DNA from 2 places in the Peribacillus sp. NPDC097284 genome. Region 2 is predicted to be linked to the other one. Evidence: riboswitches for the same ligand, from Rfam matches in the RefSeq annotation. Region 2 holds a riboswitch; the other holds the start of a gene.
The links. A riboswitch is a leader RNA that binds a small molecule or an ion and turns the genes downstream of it on or off. The one in region 2 is predicted to bind thiamine pyrophosphate.
Positions count from the first base shown of each region.

Region 1: it holds a riboswitch for thiamine pyrophosphate, as region 2 does, so the genes downstream of both, thiT (energy-coupled thiamine transporter ThiT) here and tenA (thiaminase II) in region 2, are expected to answer to the same signal.

Region 1 covers NZ_JBIWCZ010000007.1:99,961-106,799, forward strand. The annotation lists gene iadA (beta-aspartyl-peptidase) at 1-82, opposite strand, end outside; gene ACIQXU_RS14280 (hypothetical protein) at 259-564, shown strand; gene ACIQXU_RS14285 (transglycosylase domain-containing protein) at 744-2,720, opposite strand; gene ACIQXU_RS14290 (universal stress protein) at 3,011-3,535, shown strand; gene thiT (energy-coupled thiamine transporter ThiT) at 3,588-4,169, opposite strand; TPP riboswitch at 4,268-4,370, opposite strand; gene ACIQXU_RS14300 (cation diffusion facilitator family transporter) at 4,621-5,508, shown strand; gene ACIQXU_RS14305 (histidine kinase N-terminal domain-containing protein) at 5,732-6,839, shown strand, end outside.
Region 2 covers NZ_JBIWCZ010000002.1:102,519-109,357, reverse strand. The annotation lists gene ACIQXU_RS06280 (ABC transporter ATP-binding protein) at 1-396, shown strand, start outside; gene ACIQXU_RS06275 (DUF459 domain-containing protein) at 472-1,170, opposite strand; gene ACIQXU_RS06270 (GNAT family N-acetyltransferase) at 1,328-1,837, shown strand; gene ACIQXU_RS06265 (Spo0E family sporulation regulatory protein-aspartic acid phosphatase) at 1,893-2,078, opposite strand; gene ACIQXU_RS06260 (Fur-regulated basic protein FbpA) at 2,296-2,559, opposite strand; SAM riboswitch class I at 2,657-2,760, opposite strand; TPP riboswitch at 3,065-3,170, shown strand; TPP riboswitch at 3,239-3,331, shown strand; gene tenA (thiaminase II) at 3,437-4,126, shown strand; gene thiW (energy coupling factor transporter S component ThiW) at 4,127-4,660, shown strand; gene thiD (bifunctional hydroxymethylpyrimidine kinase/phosphomethylpyrimidine kinase) at 4,629-5,435, shown strand; gene thiM (hydroxyethylthiazole kinase) at 5,432-6,247, shown strand; gene thiE (thiamine phosphate synthase) at 6,228-6,839, shown strand, end outside.

The sequences.
Region 1 (6,839 bases), on a different contig from region 2:
TTTGTTTTCCGACCAACAAAACGTCTTTCTTACCTATGTATTCCGGCGTATAAACCTCACCATTCTTTATCAGTGTCAGCATAGGGCCAAACTCCCTCCAAGTTTAAATATTCTAATAGGTTTCAAAACGATATACGCGGGTAAATATACACCATAACCCAATTACATGAATTCAAAAGAACTTAACTTAGTTTTTCTATCTTATAAGTATTACGGCACAAGCATTTAATTATATAAAAATTAAAGGAGTAAACAACCATGAACAAAGTAATTTCTGCTGATATTAAAACAAATACACGATTATCCATGCGTCAAATCATGAACTTATACCAAGTGACAAAAGAATTCAAAGGAAACATCTACTTTATCTGCAATCATAAAATGGTCGATGCCACAAAACTTTCAACATTTGTATCATTCGTTCTCATTCTACAAGAGTGTGTGGATATGAAAGTGATCCTAGAAGGACAAAATGTACATGCAATGCTGGAAAAGGTTCAGGCCATTTGTAAAGAAAATGATGAAAAAATAGGATTTCACTCCAACCAAACCGTTGGGATTTAATATACGAAAAAAAATTACATATAAATGAGGTGTATAGATATGAGAACCATTTTAATGATTATCGGGGCTATCGTCGTAATCGGTTTAGTTGTAAATTTCATCTTTTAATGAGGGAAAAAAAGCTGTCAATAATGACAGCTTTTTTTCATTTACTGGGAATATGGATATATCCCCAATCATCACCAAGGAAAATCCCATGTTTTCCACTTACCAAGCCCCTCCTTGATTTCATTCCCCTTATCAATCCAATATTGCTTCCTTTCCTCTTCTTCTTCCTTTTCCTGCTGTTCCGCTATCAATGGTCCGATGTCTTCTGCATGAAATGATTCAGCCGTTTCGTTCTGTAAGGCCTGAGCCATGATCTTTTGAAAGATGAGTGTACTTCCCTGGCTGCTGTTAGTGGTTAAATAATGTTCTTTATCCGTTTTATCGTAGCCAGCCCATACAGCTCCTACTAAAGAAGGGGTGTATCCCACGAACCATTGATCCTTCACACCTGATATTCCTTCGATCGGGACCTGTGTGGATCCTGTCTTTCCTGCGATTTCATAGCCAGAGACCGCGGCATTTTTAGCCGTTCCATAGTTAACTGTCCCAAGAAGCATCGCATTCATCTTATCGACGACATCCTTCGAAGCCACCTTTGTCTTCTTTTCCTTCCAGGCTGCTATTTCTTTCCCATCCGTGTCTTCTATTTTTATAATGGCATGCGCTTCGTTTCGCTTTCCTTCATTTGCAAACGCCGCATAAGCTCCTGCCATTTGGAGTGGGGACACCCCTTTATCCATCCCGCCTAAGGCTATCGATAGATTTCGGTCATTTTTTTTGTCATAAGGAATCCCAAACCGTTTGAGCGCATCCAGCCCCTTGTCGATTCCAATTTCATTCAGGAGCCAAACGGTTGGCACATTCAAGGAATTCATCACGGCTTCATACATTGGGACCTCCCCTTTATAAGTGCCGCTCAAATTCGATGGTTCATAATTCCCGAACTCCATCTTCTCGTCTTTTAAAGAGTCGGTCATTTCATATCCTTCTTCAATTGCCGGTGTATAAACAGCGAGCGGTTTAATCGACGAACCAGGAGATCTTTTCAGTTGCGTCGCCCGATTATATCCCATGAATTGATGCTCGCCCCTCCCCCCAACAAGTGCCTTAATGCCGCCTGTTTTAGGATGAAGAAGGACCGTCCCACTTTGCACCAATATGTCATTGCTTGTCCCAGAAGGGAAATTGGCATCCTGGCTATAGACTGATTCGGCAGCCTGCTGCATCGGTTGATCTAATGTGGTATATATTCTATAGCCCCTAGTGAGTAATTGCTGGAGCTCCAATCCATACATGGTGGAGGCTTCAGATAGGACATGGTCTATATAATAAGGATACTTCCCTTTTAAAGGATCTGTATCTTCACCTAACTGTAGTGATACTTCATCCTTTTTGGCAGAAGCCGCTTCCTCTTCGGTCAAATATCCGTGTTCGGTCATTCTAGACAGTACCAAATCCCGTCGTTTAACCGCCCCTTCTGGATTTTTGTACGGATCAAGCTTGGAAGGCAAGTTAATGACCCCAGCAAGCAAAGCCCCTTCGGCGACGGTTAACTCAGAAACATCTTTTGAAAAATATATGTTCGCTGCCTTTTTGAGTCCCCATGCTCCATGTCCAAAATAAACTTGATTCACATACATTTCTAAAATTTCATCCTTTGTATACGTACGTTCCAATTCTTGAGCGATGAAAAACTCTTCTATCTTTCTTTTCAAGGTCCGATCTGATTCAAGCATGGTGATTTTTACAAGTTGTTGGGTAAGTGTGCTCCCGCCTTCAACAACGCTTTTCGCCTTGACATTTTTCACCATCGCACGCATGATCGCTTGATAATCTATGCCATGATGTTCATAAAAACGGTGATCCTCAATGGATACGACCGCTTGAATGAGATGTTCCGGGATCTCCTCTATCGCGACGCCTTCCGATTTATTAGCCGTGACGGTACTGGCTAAGTTCCCATCCTCGTCATAAATCTTGGTCGGTTGCTGAAGTTGATCCTGGAGATTGCTTATATCCACAGTTTGTTTAAAATATATGAACAAACCGGCTCCCACTACGACAATGATTGATATAATTATAAGACCTATTTTCAATAACGCTCTCATTTGTACCCCCATTTTCCCAGATGCGACATGCTCCATTAAAAATATTTTGCCCTTTTTATGAAAGAAAACTCTTGCAATGGCTAAAAGGGAAAACAAATTCCACAACATTTTTCCCATTATCCTTTTCCATACAAAGTGCCTACAATATTTCTCCCTTTCATGCCTAGTCTTTTCTTTTTCCATACCCTTTACCCACATTTATAAATCAATATACACCTGAAAAAGGCATGAAACCAATAAAAACGGGTATATAACCTATAATGACAAATTATGGGGAGAGATGATCTTAGATGAAACAATTAAAACGTATCGTCGCCGCTTATGATGGAAATGAAGAGAGCAACCGCGCCGTGGAATATGGAGCTTCATTAAAAAAGGCCTTTCCGGAAGCTGAATTGACCATTGTTCAAGTTCTGAATCCAAAAGGTGAAAGCCGTATCCTCGAGAGTGCATCCGCTCCTGGGTTCGTACCGGCAGCAGGATTTTATGTCGACCCTTCACAAACGCATCCCGTAACAGAAGTAGAACAACAAAGTCAAATGCACATGAACGATACTCCCACCGTTCATGAAAACAATGTGAGGATGGCTGAAAGCAATATGATGAGGTTGCTCAGTGAATGCCAGGTTAATGGAAATATCGAGATTTTAGAGGGAAATGCCACGGATAGCATATGTGACTATGCAAAGCGGACGAACGCCGATTTAATCATCGTCGGCAACAGTGCAAAAAGCGGCCTGGAAAAGTTCTTCCTCGGAAGCACCAGCAGTTCCATAGCCAAGCAGGCACCATGCTCGGTATTTATTGCAAAATAATGGAGAAAAGGACCGGCTCATAATCGAGCCGGCCCTTTTAAAAGGTCTGTCTTTAGATGGCTTTCTTCAACAAGACATTCGAAGCAGCCGAATAGAGCACCATTACCACGATTGCTGATAAAATAAAACTAAACAGCATATATGTCCCATTGTAAATCAAGGAATAGAGGACGACTGGTTGCCCGTCTGGCGCATATTCCCCAAAGAAAACGATACCTGCTGTAAAATGGCAAAGAAACCTCAGGAAGCTCCCCACAAACATGCCACAAACCGCATATATATCCCCTCTTAACCGTTTTCCCCCTTTACGGTTATTCACAAATTTATTCATGAACAACCCGGATAATCCCACGGCGGTAAAAGCAAGGAAATATTCGATAAATCCTTGAAGCGGCGTTGCCAGAAATGCCAAACCAGTGGCAATCTGCAAAAGCCCCAATAGTAAACCGGTGGCCATTCCGCCCTTGATTCCCCAACGATAGGCCATTAAGAATATCGGTACCATGGCAATGGAAATCGATCCCCCCTGTGGCCATATCCTTGCAAAGACAAAACCGGAGACTATATCCAGCAGTAATGCCAATGCAGAAAAAATCGCGACCTCTGTCATGAATAATGTTTTATGTTTCATCATCTCTCACCCTTCTCCACGTGCAAAAGTGCCCATGAGTCCCGTGTCGCTTTTTCGGCATGCAAAAAAGCAACACCAGGGCGGTAATGGATGCCCAGTATTGCTATCCAAAACCACATCCCTACGCTAGTACTAACTAACAGGTTCATAGGGTCTGAACTCAACCGTTCACTCTCAGCCATCTTGGCTCCCCTTGTGGAAGTATTTAATTTTTGTTCCTCGGTTAGAATATACTACTAGTTTCTCTAATTGACAAGTAAATAACACGATTATATCCACGAGCGTTTTTCCCTATTACTGGTTATATTTTTTCATCCAGCCAACTTCTTTACATGGCCTCAATACACATGCCATATGCCAAGTTAGATGGATAAAGACGACAATTTTTCTATAGACTCACTAGGGTTCAATTTGATATCTTTATAAAGGTTATTTTGCACGAGGGGGAAAAGACATGGATAAACATTCAATTTCTGCTGAAAAGGGCGCCTATATCAGTATAGCCGCATACATATTCTTGTCGGCCCTCAAATTAACGTTTGGTTACTTTGGAGACTCGAAAGGACTTTGGGCAGATGGTTTAAACAACACGACCGATATCATTGCCTCTGTCGCTGTATTAATAGGCTTAAAAATATCAAGGCGACCACCTGATAATAATCATTCATACGGTCATCTGAGAGCTGAAACCGTAGCGTCTCTGGTTGCCGCCTTCATTATGATCACCGTCGGATTACAGGTCATATACAGCGCCATCGAATCATTCTTTTCGCAGGATGCGACAGTTGTACCGAATATGTTCACAGCTTATGTCGCTTTATTCTCCGCCATCTTCATGTACGGGGTTTATCGTTACAACTTGGCTTTAAGCAAAAAAATAAACAGCGCCTCCATCCATGCTGTCGCACAGGACAACCGTTCTGATGCTCTTGTCAGTATCGGTGCTTTCGTAGGTATTATCGGTACCACAATCGGCATAGACTGGTTGGATGCGGTTGCGGCTTTAGTGGTAGGTCTGATGATCTGCAAAACGGCTTGGGATATTTTCCACGACGCTTCACTTTCCTTGACCGACGGTTTCGATGAACAGCATCTCCAACAAATAGGTCAAACCATCCTGTTGACGGATGGGGTGAAAGACATGAGTGAAATTAAAGCTCGGATGCATGGGAATGAAATTCTGGTTGAAACAACCGTGCATGTCAATCCGCTCTTGACCGTCATCCAAAGTCATGACATTACAGTGAAGGTTGAAGAAAACTTATTAAAGGAACATGACATCAAACATGTCATTGTCCATATCGAACCCTATACATTTCAAAAAAAAGGTACCCGTCAATAATGAACGGTGCCTTTTTTATATGTGTAAACCCCCTATTAATACAATGTTTACCTAATATAAACAAAGCCTTTCCCCTTTTACCGATCATTTACCGCATGAATGAGTATTTAAAGAACGCTTTCAATCTGTTATTATTAAAACCATATATTACATTTTGGAATTATATTCTAATTCATTCATAATTAAGTAAGATAAATTCATTTTCCTACACATGGAGGGCAAAATGGTATTGAATCGAGAAATGACTCTTCACTTCCTATCTTCTCATAAAACTACTATCCTTACCGAATGGAAAGAGCGATTAAAGCATTTGTCAGATGGCTATATAGAATATTTTGAAGAAGAAATAGAAAAAATTCTAAATTCACTGATGAAACAACTGAAAAATACAGATACTAACATAGATGATATGCTGAAGGATTTAGGGGAAAAGATTTCAGCCGGCCGGGTTAAACAGCATTTGAATATGGATATGTTCTTTTCCATAACCTCTACCGGAAGATCGATCATCATTGATCAATTTCTCTCTTACGAAGCCATCAAAGGAGAACTATCTGCGGTTATCCACCAAATAAATGCGTACTTCGATAAACTCATTTATTTCGCTTTATCCAGTTATACCGATTTAAAGACGAAGCAGGTTGCGGAGCAATATCAGCTGATCAATCCAAATCATAAAGACCGTTTGACCCTTTTAGGCCAGATGACATCAAGTTTTGTCCATGAGTTCCGGAATCCCCTTACTTCCATCATGGGTTTCATTCAATTATTACAAGCCGAACAGCCAGAGATTAAGTATCTGGACATCATTTCAAAGGAATTGGATCAGCTTAATTATCGGATTACACAATTTCTTAACCTTTCAAAGAGGGAAACGGATACTACACAAATTGAAATATTTCCAATCGCCCCCCTGGTAGATGAAGTGATTGAATTCCTATACCCTAGCATCTTGGAAGTAAATGCTTCCGTCTCCTGTAATATTGAGGGCGAAGCCCAGTTGGCCGGCTCCAAGGAGGAATTCAGGCAAGTGTTACTCAATATCATATTGAATGCCCTGGATGTAGTTACGGAAACGCCAAATCCATCCATAGACATTTCCGGTTCGGTAGCATCAGGTTTCCTAACCTTGAATATTTCTAATAACGGTCCAAAGATACCTTCCGAGGTGCTTCCTAGCATCTTTGAACCCTTCATCACAACGAAAAAAAGGGGCACAGGGTTGGGACTATTCGTTTGCAAGGAAATCATCCTCAAGCATCAAGGGACCTTGACTTGTCATTCAACGGACTTCTTAACTACATTCTCCATACGCGTAAAAACAAAATCAT
Region 2 (6,839 bases):
GCTCATGATTTCATCAAGACGTTCCCAAAAGGATATGACTCACAAATCGGAGAACGTGGGGTCAAACTTTCTGGTGGCCAAAAGCAACGGATTGCCATCGCCAGGGCCCTTTTGAAGAATCCCCAAATCATCATTCTCGATGAGGCGACGGCATCGCTCGACACGGAATCCGAACATCTGATTCAGGAAGCGTTATCCAACCTATTAGAGAACCGGACTTCAATCGTCATTGCCCATCGGTTATCAACCGTTCAAAAGGCAGATCAAATTGTCGTTCTTGAAAAAGGGGTAATTCAAGAAAATGGAACGCACGAACAACTGCTACTAAATAATGGTCGCTATCGGCAGCTCCATGACTTACAGTTTCCACAGGCGGAGGCACCATCAGAAACATAACCAACCAGAAATCCGCCCCCGATAAATAAACCTAAAAGGGCATGGAAATCAAGTCTCCATGCCCTTTTATCGTTCTTATTTAAAATCATATTTATCTAAGATTCGATTGGTTATAAGCTGATAGCCTTCTTCATTTGGATGAATTTCATCACTGAAGTATGCTTTTTTATCTTTGTTTTCGAATAAATCGTTGGTAGGGATATACTTTAGTCTACTATCCTTGTCCACCATCTTTTGAATCGAATGATTATAATCACTAATATGGTTTTCTAATTTCAAGTCGTCTTTATTGGGGTTATATAACCCTATCACCAAGATATCAGCTTTATTATTTTTCTTTAGAAGCTCAGAAAGAATTTTATCTAAATGTTGTACATACTCTTTCTTTTCATCATTTATCTTTTGATCATTGATTTTTTTTAAGTTTCCACCATTACTGTTAATTAAATCATTGATTCCGATATAGACGATAAATGTGTCAGCCTTATCCAATTTTGTGTTAATCTCAAGATCTTCGAGCTGTTTAATGACACCGTCCGTTTCCTGACCTTTAATACCATAATTCCAGAATTGGACTTTTTCTGAATCGGAATCATTCGTTTTATGTTTCAAGTCATCAATATATCCTTCCCCTTCTTTATCGCCCTTTCCATAAGTCAAAGAATCTCCAAATGCCATGACTCTTTGATCGTTTTTCGCATCTACTGCCTGAAACGCATAGGCAACTAAACAAATAACAAGTACAATAAAAAATAAGCCAACGATTTTCTTCATTTGTTTTGCTTCTCCTTTTGTATTCACTAGGAAGTATTTTATTTTTAAATACCCAAAAAGAGGACAAGCCTAACATTTGAATAACTTAATTAAAATTAAATTGCATGATGCACCTGTACTGGTGATTGGAATGCCATAATAAATGGATTGGAGCTTAATGATGAAGGAGTTTACAGAATTCAGGGAAGCAGTATTTGAGGATTTGCCTAAAATTATTGAAATTTACAATTCTACAGTACCTTCGAGGATGGTTACTGCGGATACAGAACCAGTTACAGTAGAATCACGGCTCAAATGGTTTGAAGAACATCATATTCTCAAACGGCCATTATATATGATCATACATGATGGAAAAACAGCTGGATGGATGAGTTTTCAATCTTTTTATGGTAGACCCGCATATGATTTTACCGCTGAAATTAGCATCTATATAGATGAGGAGTTCCGTGGGAAAGGAATTGGACAACTTTCAATCCAAAAGGCTATAGAGGTGAGTCCGAAGATAGGGATTAAGACACTTCTTGGATTTATTTTCGCACACAATGCACCAAGTATTAAGCTTTTTTCAAAATTTGGTTTTGAAAAATGGGCGCATTTACCGAAAATAGCAGAACTCGATGGAGTGGAACGCGATTTGGTCATTCTTGGTAAACGTGTCACTACATGACTTCCATTGCAACAGGCGATTGCCTGGATTTGAATGGTCTGGTGGGATGTACTGATTATTCGCGACAAACTCCCAGGAATTTTATATGTGTGACCGCATTCAATAAAGAATCCAACTCTTGACTTGCTTGAATGGTCATCCTGCTTGTCAAACCATAATTTTTTGCTAACATGATCATTTCTTTTCGTTTTTCTTCAATTTTTTCAACTGTTGTTATGTGAGGAGGCTGCAATATAACCACTTCCTATTTTTCAATTATTTTACATATTTATCATAACCAAAGCACTAGGCGAAATCAATCATTTTACATGTTTTAAATATGTTATTTCACTAGTGAAATGTGACAAAATACCCATTATATTTTTCTGTTTTGTACTTTTTATGTCAGTTCAAAGAGAAAAAGCATTTGCCTTTACACAGCAAATGCTTTTTCTCTTTGATTGTTCACTATAGGTTAACTAAGTCATGCACTCTGGAGGTGACTCATTACCTGATTTATCTATAACAATCTTATATTCATCTTCAAGAGCTTTTAATGGAGCATCATAGAGATGCTTTTCATCAGAGGTTTTGTATACACCATTTGATAATAGTTCTTCTATCAACAATGCTCTCCTCTGTTCTTTTTTCTCGAAAAACTCTGCCATATGAATGGCCCCTTTCCTTTTATTCATATTTTCCACATATAATGCCCCTAATCTTATAGGCTTTGCTAAAGCCAAAATATATATACCTGTTGTAGGGATTCTTAAACCCTATTTGACAAAAATAAAAACCCCTTCTAATCCAAGAAGAGGTCGACAGAGGTCCGTTCGTCTCTTCTTATCTTCCAAGCGATTGCTTGTTGGAAGAAGCACAGTTCCCCGATGGGTCTGTTGCCGAGGTTTCATAGGGCCAAGTCCCTCCACCTCTCTGGATAAGAATACAGAATATAAATGATTTTGACATGATTTTATCCCACTTGCAAGGATAAGTCAATTGCATTCAAATAATTTTTAATTTTTATATTATTTTTCCGTGTGCCCTTTTAGCACAAGGTAAGACCATATCCCTATTTTGCTAATAACAATATTTCCCTCCAATTGACCGTGGGTTAGGGATGCTCCATTTGCCAATGGGGATTTTATCCTACTACCCCTTTCACGCCACAAAATACTCATAAAATTCTATTGAATTCAAAGGTTGCAATTTCCTTTTTATCTGATATGATGACAATAATCACATACGAAATACCACTAGGGGAGTCTTCTATAAGACTGAGATGGAATGATGTTCCGGACCCTTTGAACCTGATCCGGGTGATGCCGGCGGAGGAAAGTGGATGATATCGTCGTCGTATATTTGACTTCATCCATCTGGCCCGTTCCGTTTTCAGGAACGGGTTTTTCGTTTAATTGAATAATAAACTGCTAGGGGAGCCATTAATAGGCTGAGAATCAAACCCTTTGTACCTGATCTGGTCATACCAGCGGAGGAAAGCAGGTTGAAAAAGGGATTCGTACATTCCTAGAACAGCCGCTTTCTATATGAAAGCGGCTGTTCTTCATTTTTGGACACTCCCCTCCTTTGTATGTGAATGAATTATAAGGGGGAAAAATCATGACGAAAACCCAAATGAAAACTTTCAGTGCTAGACTTCACGAACGTTCAAAAGAAATTTGGAAAAAGAATCATACTCATCCTTTCGTTCAAGCAATTGGAGACGGGACACTATCAGAAAAAAAATTCGCCTATTACTTAAAGCAGGACTATATCTATCTTATCGATTATGCCAAGCTTTTTGCCTTAGGGAGCATCAAGGCCACTAACCTTGAGATCATGACCAAATTTGCTGGTATTTTAAATGAGACTCTACAGGTAGAAATGGATTTGCATAGGAGCTACTGCAAGGAATTCGGAATTAGTTCTGAGGAATTGGAAAATACCGAACCAACCCCTACTACCCTTGCCTATACAGGTTATATGCTTAATGCCGCCCAACATGGAACTCTAGCCGATCTTATTGCCTGCTTACTTCCTTGTGCCTGGGATTACTATGAAATTGGCTCGATATTAAAAGAACAAAATGGTACAGCACTAGAAACAAATCGTTATATCGCTTGGATTCAATCGTATGCATCCCCCGAATTCGCAGATGCGCACAAATGGTTGGCCAAGCTGTTAGACGAACTGACGGAAGATATGCCTGAAAGGGAATTGAAAAGATTAGAGAAACACTTTTTAATGACCTCCCGATATGAATATTTATTTTGGGACATGGTTCACAACGAACAGGATTGGCCTCTTTGAATGCTAGATACTGGTAACTCGTTACGGAAAATGACGTTGACTAGCTTGTTCACGGCCATCACTACCCTGACTAGCTCATTCGTTTACATCCCTGTTGGTTTTGCGAAGGTGTTTCCTATTCAACATGTAACCAACGTCATGACAGCCGTTATGTTGGGGCCGCTTTTTGCTGTGACCCAGGCCTTTTTAGTATCCCTTATCAGGAACATGACAGGTACAGGTTCCATTTTTGCATTTCCGGGCAGCATGGTTGGTGCCCTGCTGGCGGCCTTCCTCTACCAAAAAACAAGAAGGATGGGACACGCCTGCTTGGGAGAAATAGTGGGGACAGGCATTCTCGGATCCATCGCCTGTTATCCGATCGCGCTTTTATTATTGGGAAAAAAAGCGGCACTTTTTGGTTTTCTGCCAGCTTTTCTTCTTAGTTCTTTAACGGGCGCAATTATAGGCTTTCTTTTATTGAAAGTTCTCTTAAAAAATCATTATATGAAGGGGTTTTTTTATGAAAAGGGCACTAACGATCGCCGGATCTGACTCTGGGGGCGGAGCCGGCATCCAAGCTGATTTAAAAACATTTTCGGCCCATCGGGTTTATGGCATGTCTGTTATCACCGCCGTTACGGCACAGAATACCTTGGAAGTTCGATCTGTACAGCCCATCGATCTCCCTGTGATCACCGATCAAATTGCGGCCGTATTTGAAGACATTCGTGTCGACGCAGTAAAAATAGGGATGCTTGGATCAAAGGAGACGGTCGAAACCGTCGCCCATTCGCTAAAATTATTTAAACCGGCTATCGTCGTCCTTGATCCTGTCATGATTTCCAAAAGTGGACACCATCTGTTAGATGAGAGGGCCGTTTCGTCGTTAAAAACTGATTTACTTCCACTTGCTACACTTGTCACGCCCAATATACCTGAAGCAGAGGTCATTACCGGATTCCCGATCCGGACGAAGCAGGACTTTTATAAGGCATGTACCGCTATTCTGGAACTGGGTCCGAAGGCTGTTTTACTGAAAGGAGGACATGCAGCAGGAAATCCAAATGACCTCTTTTATGATGGCAAGGAGTTCTCTTGGATCAAGGGTGAACGCATTCATACGAAAAATACGCATGGAACTGGCTGTACCCTTTCCTCTGCCATTGCATCTAATCTTGCTAATGGACTTCCTTTAGCGACGTCCATTGAACAAGCGAAAATCTATATTTCTGAAGCGATACGAAATAGCTTAGAACTCGGTAAGGGACACGGACCCGTTCACCATTTCCATCAATTTTATAAAAAGGAACGGAGTGATTTCACATGAATACATCCGTTGCAGACTTATTTGGCAGAGTGAGAAAAAAACAACCACTCGTCCACCAAATCACCAACTTTGTTACTGCAAATGATTGTGCCAACGCTACCCTGGCAATTGGTGGTTCTCCCGTTATGACTTCCAATCCAAAAGAAGTGGCGGACATGGTCAAACTGGCACAAGCACTGGTGATTAACTTAGGTACACTGGATGATGTTTCCTTGGAGGCGATGGCGATTGCCGGGAAAACAGCGAACGATTGCCATATACCCGTAATTTTAGATCCTGTGGGCGTCGGTTCCACCCCTTACCGAACAGAGAAAGCGATGGAACTGCTCGATTCAATGACTGTCCAGATTATTCGCGGCAATGCAAGTGAAGTCCATCGGCTAATGGGAGGCGATATCGTAACGCGAGGGGTCGATTCAGGACCGCTTTCCATGAGTAATGCAGAACTATCCCTACGTGCTGCTAGAAAACTGAAGAGTGTTGTCGTCGTGAGTGGAGCCAAGGATGCCGTTAGTGACTCTTCACGTACGTCCATCATCGATAATGGAAACCCTCTTTTAACAAAGGTGACCGGCACCGGCTGTATGTCGACGGCCTTGATTGGGGTCTTCTGCGGAATTACGGAGGATTACTATTCAGCTGCTATCGCAGGAATTTCAACCATGAGCATCTCTGGTGAGCTTGCTGCCAGAACCCTTGAAAAAAATGATGGCACAGGGACATACCGGACACGGATTATTGATGCCATCTCAGGAATGAATGATTCCATATGGAAATACGAGGTGAAAATGCATGAAGAAAGTGCCATTTGATTTGAGCCTTTATTTAGTCACGGAAGAATCATTAGCCGTCGAGGACATGACCACTATCATCACCGAGGCGGTATCAGGCGGAGTTACGGCCGTCCAACTTAGAGAAAAGCAGGCATCTTCCCTTACTTTTTATCAAAAAGCTTCTCTATTAAAAGGGGTCCTTGATGAACTTTCGATTCCGTTAATCATTAATGACCGCGTGGATATTGCGCTTGCTGTAGGAGCGGATGGAATTCATGTTGGGCAGGATGACCTTCCTCTTCCCATCATCAAGACCCTTGTTCCTGACAATATGATCATTGGAGTATCCGTCTCTACCTTGGAGGAGGCCCTTGAAGCTGAAAACAATGGCGCTGACTATATTGGTGTTGGCTCTGTATTCCCGACAAAAACGAAACAAGACGCAACTGCTTTGAAAAAAGGGGAACTGGAGAGAATTTGTCACAGTACCTCGATTCCTGCCGTTGCGATCGGTGGGATTACAGCGGATAATATCAAAAGGCTTTCTAAAAGTGGAATTGCCGGTGCTGCGGTCGTCTCTGCCATTACACAGGCAAAAAATCCAATGGACGCGGCTACACTCCTTTCATAC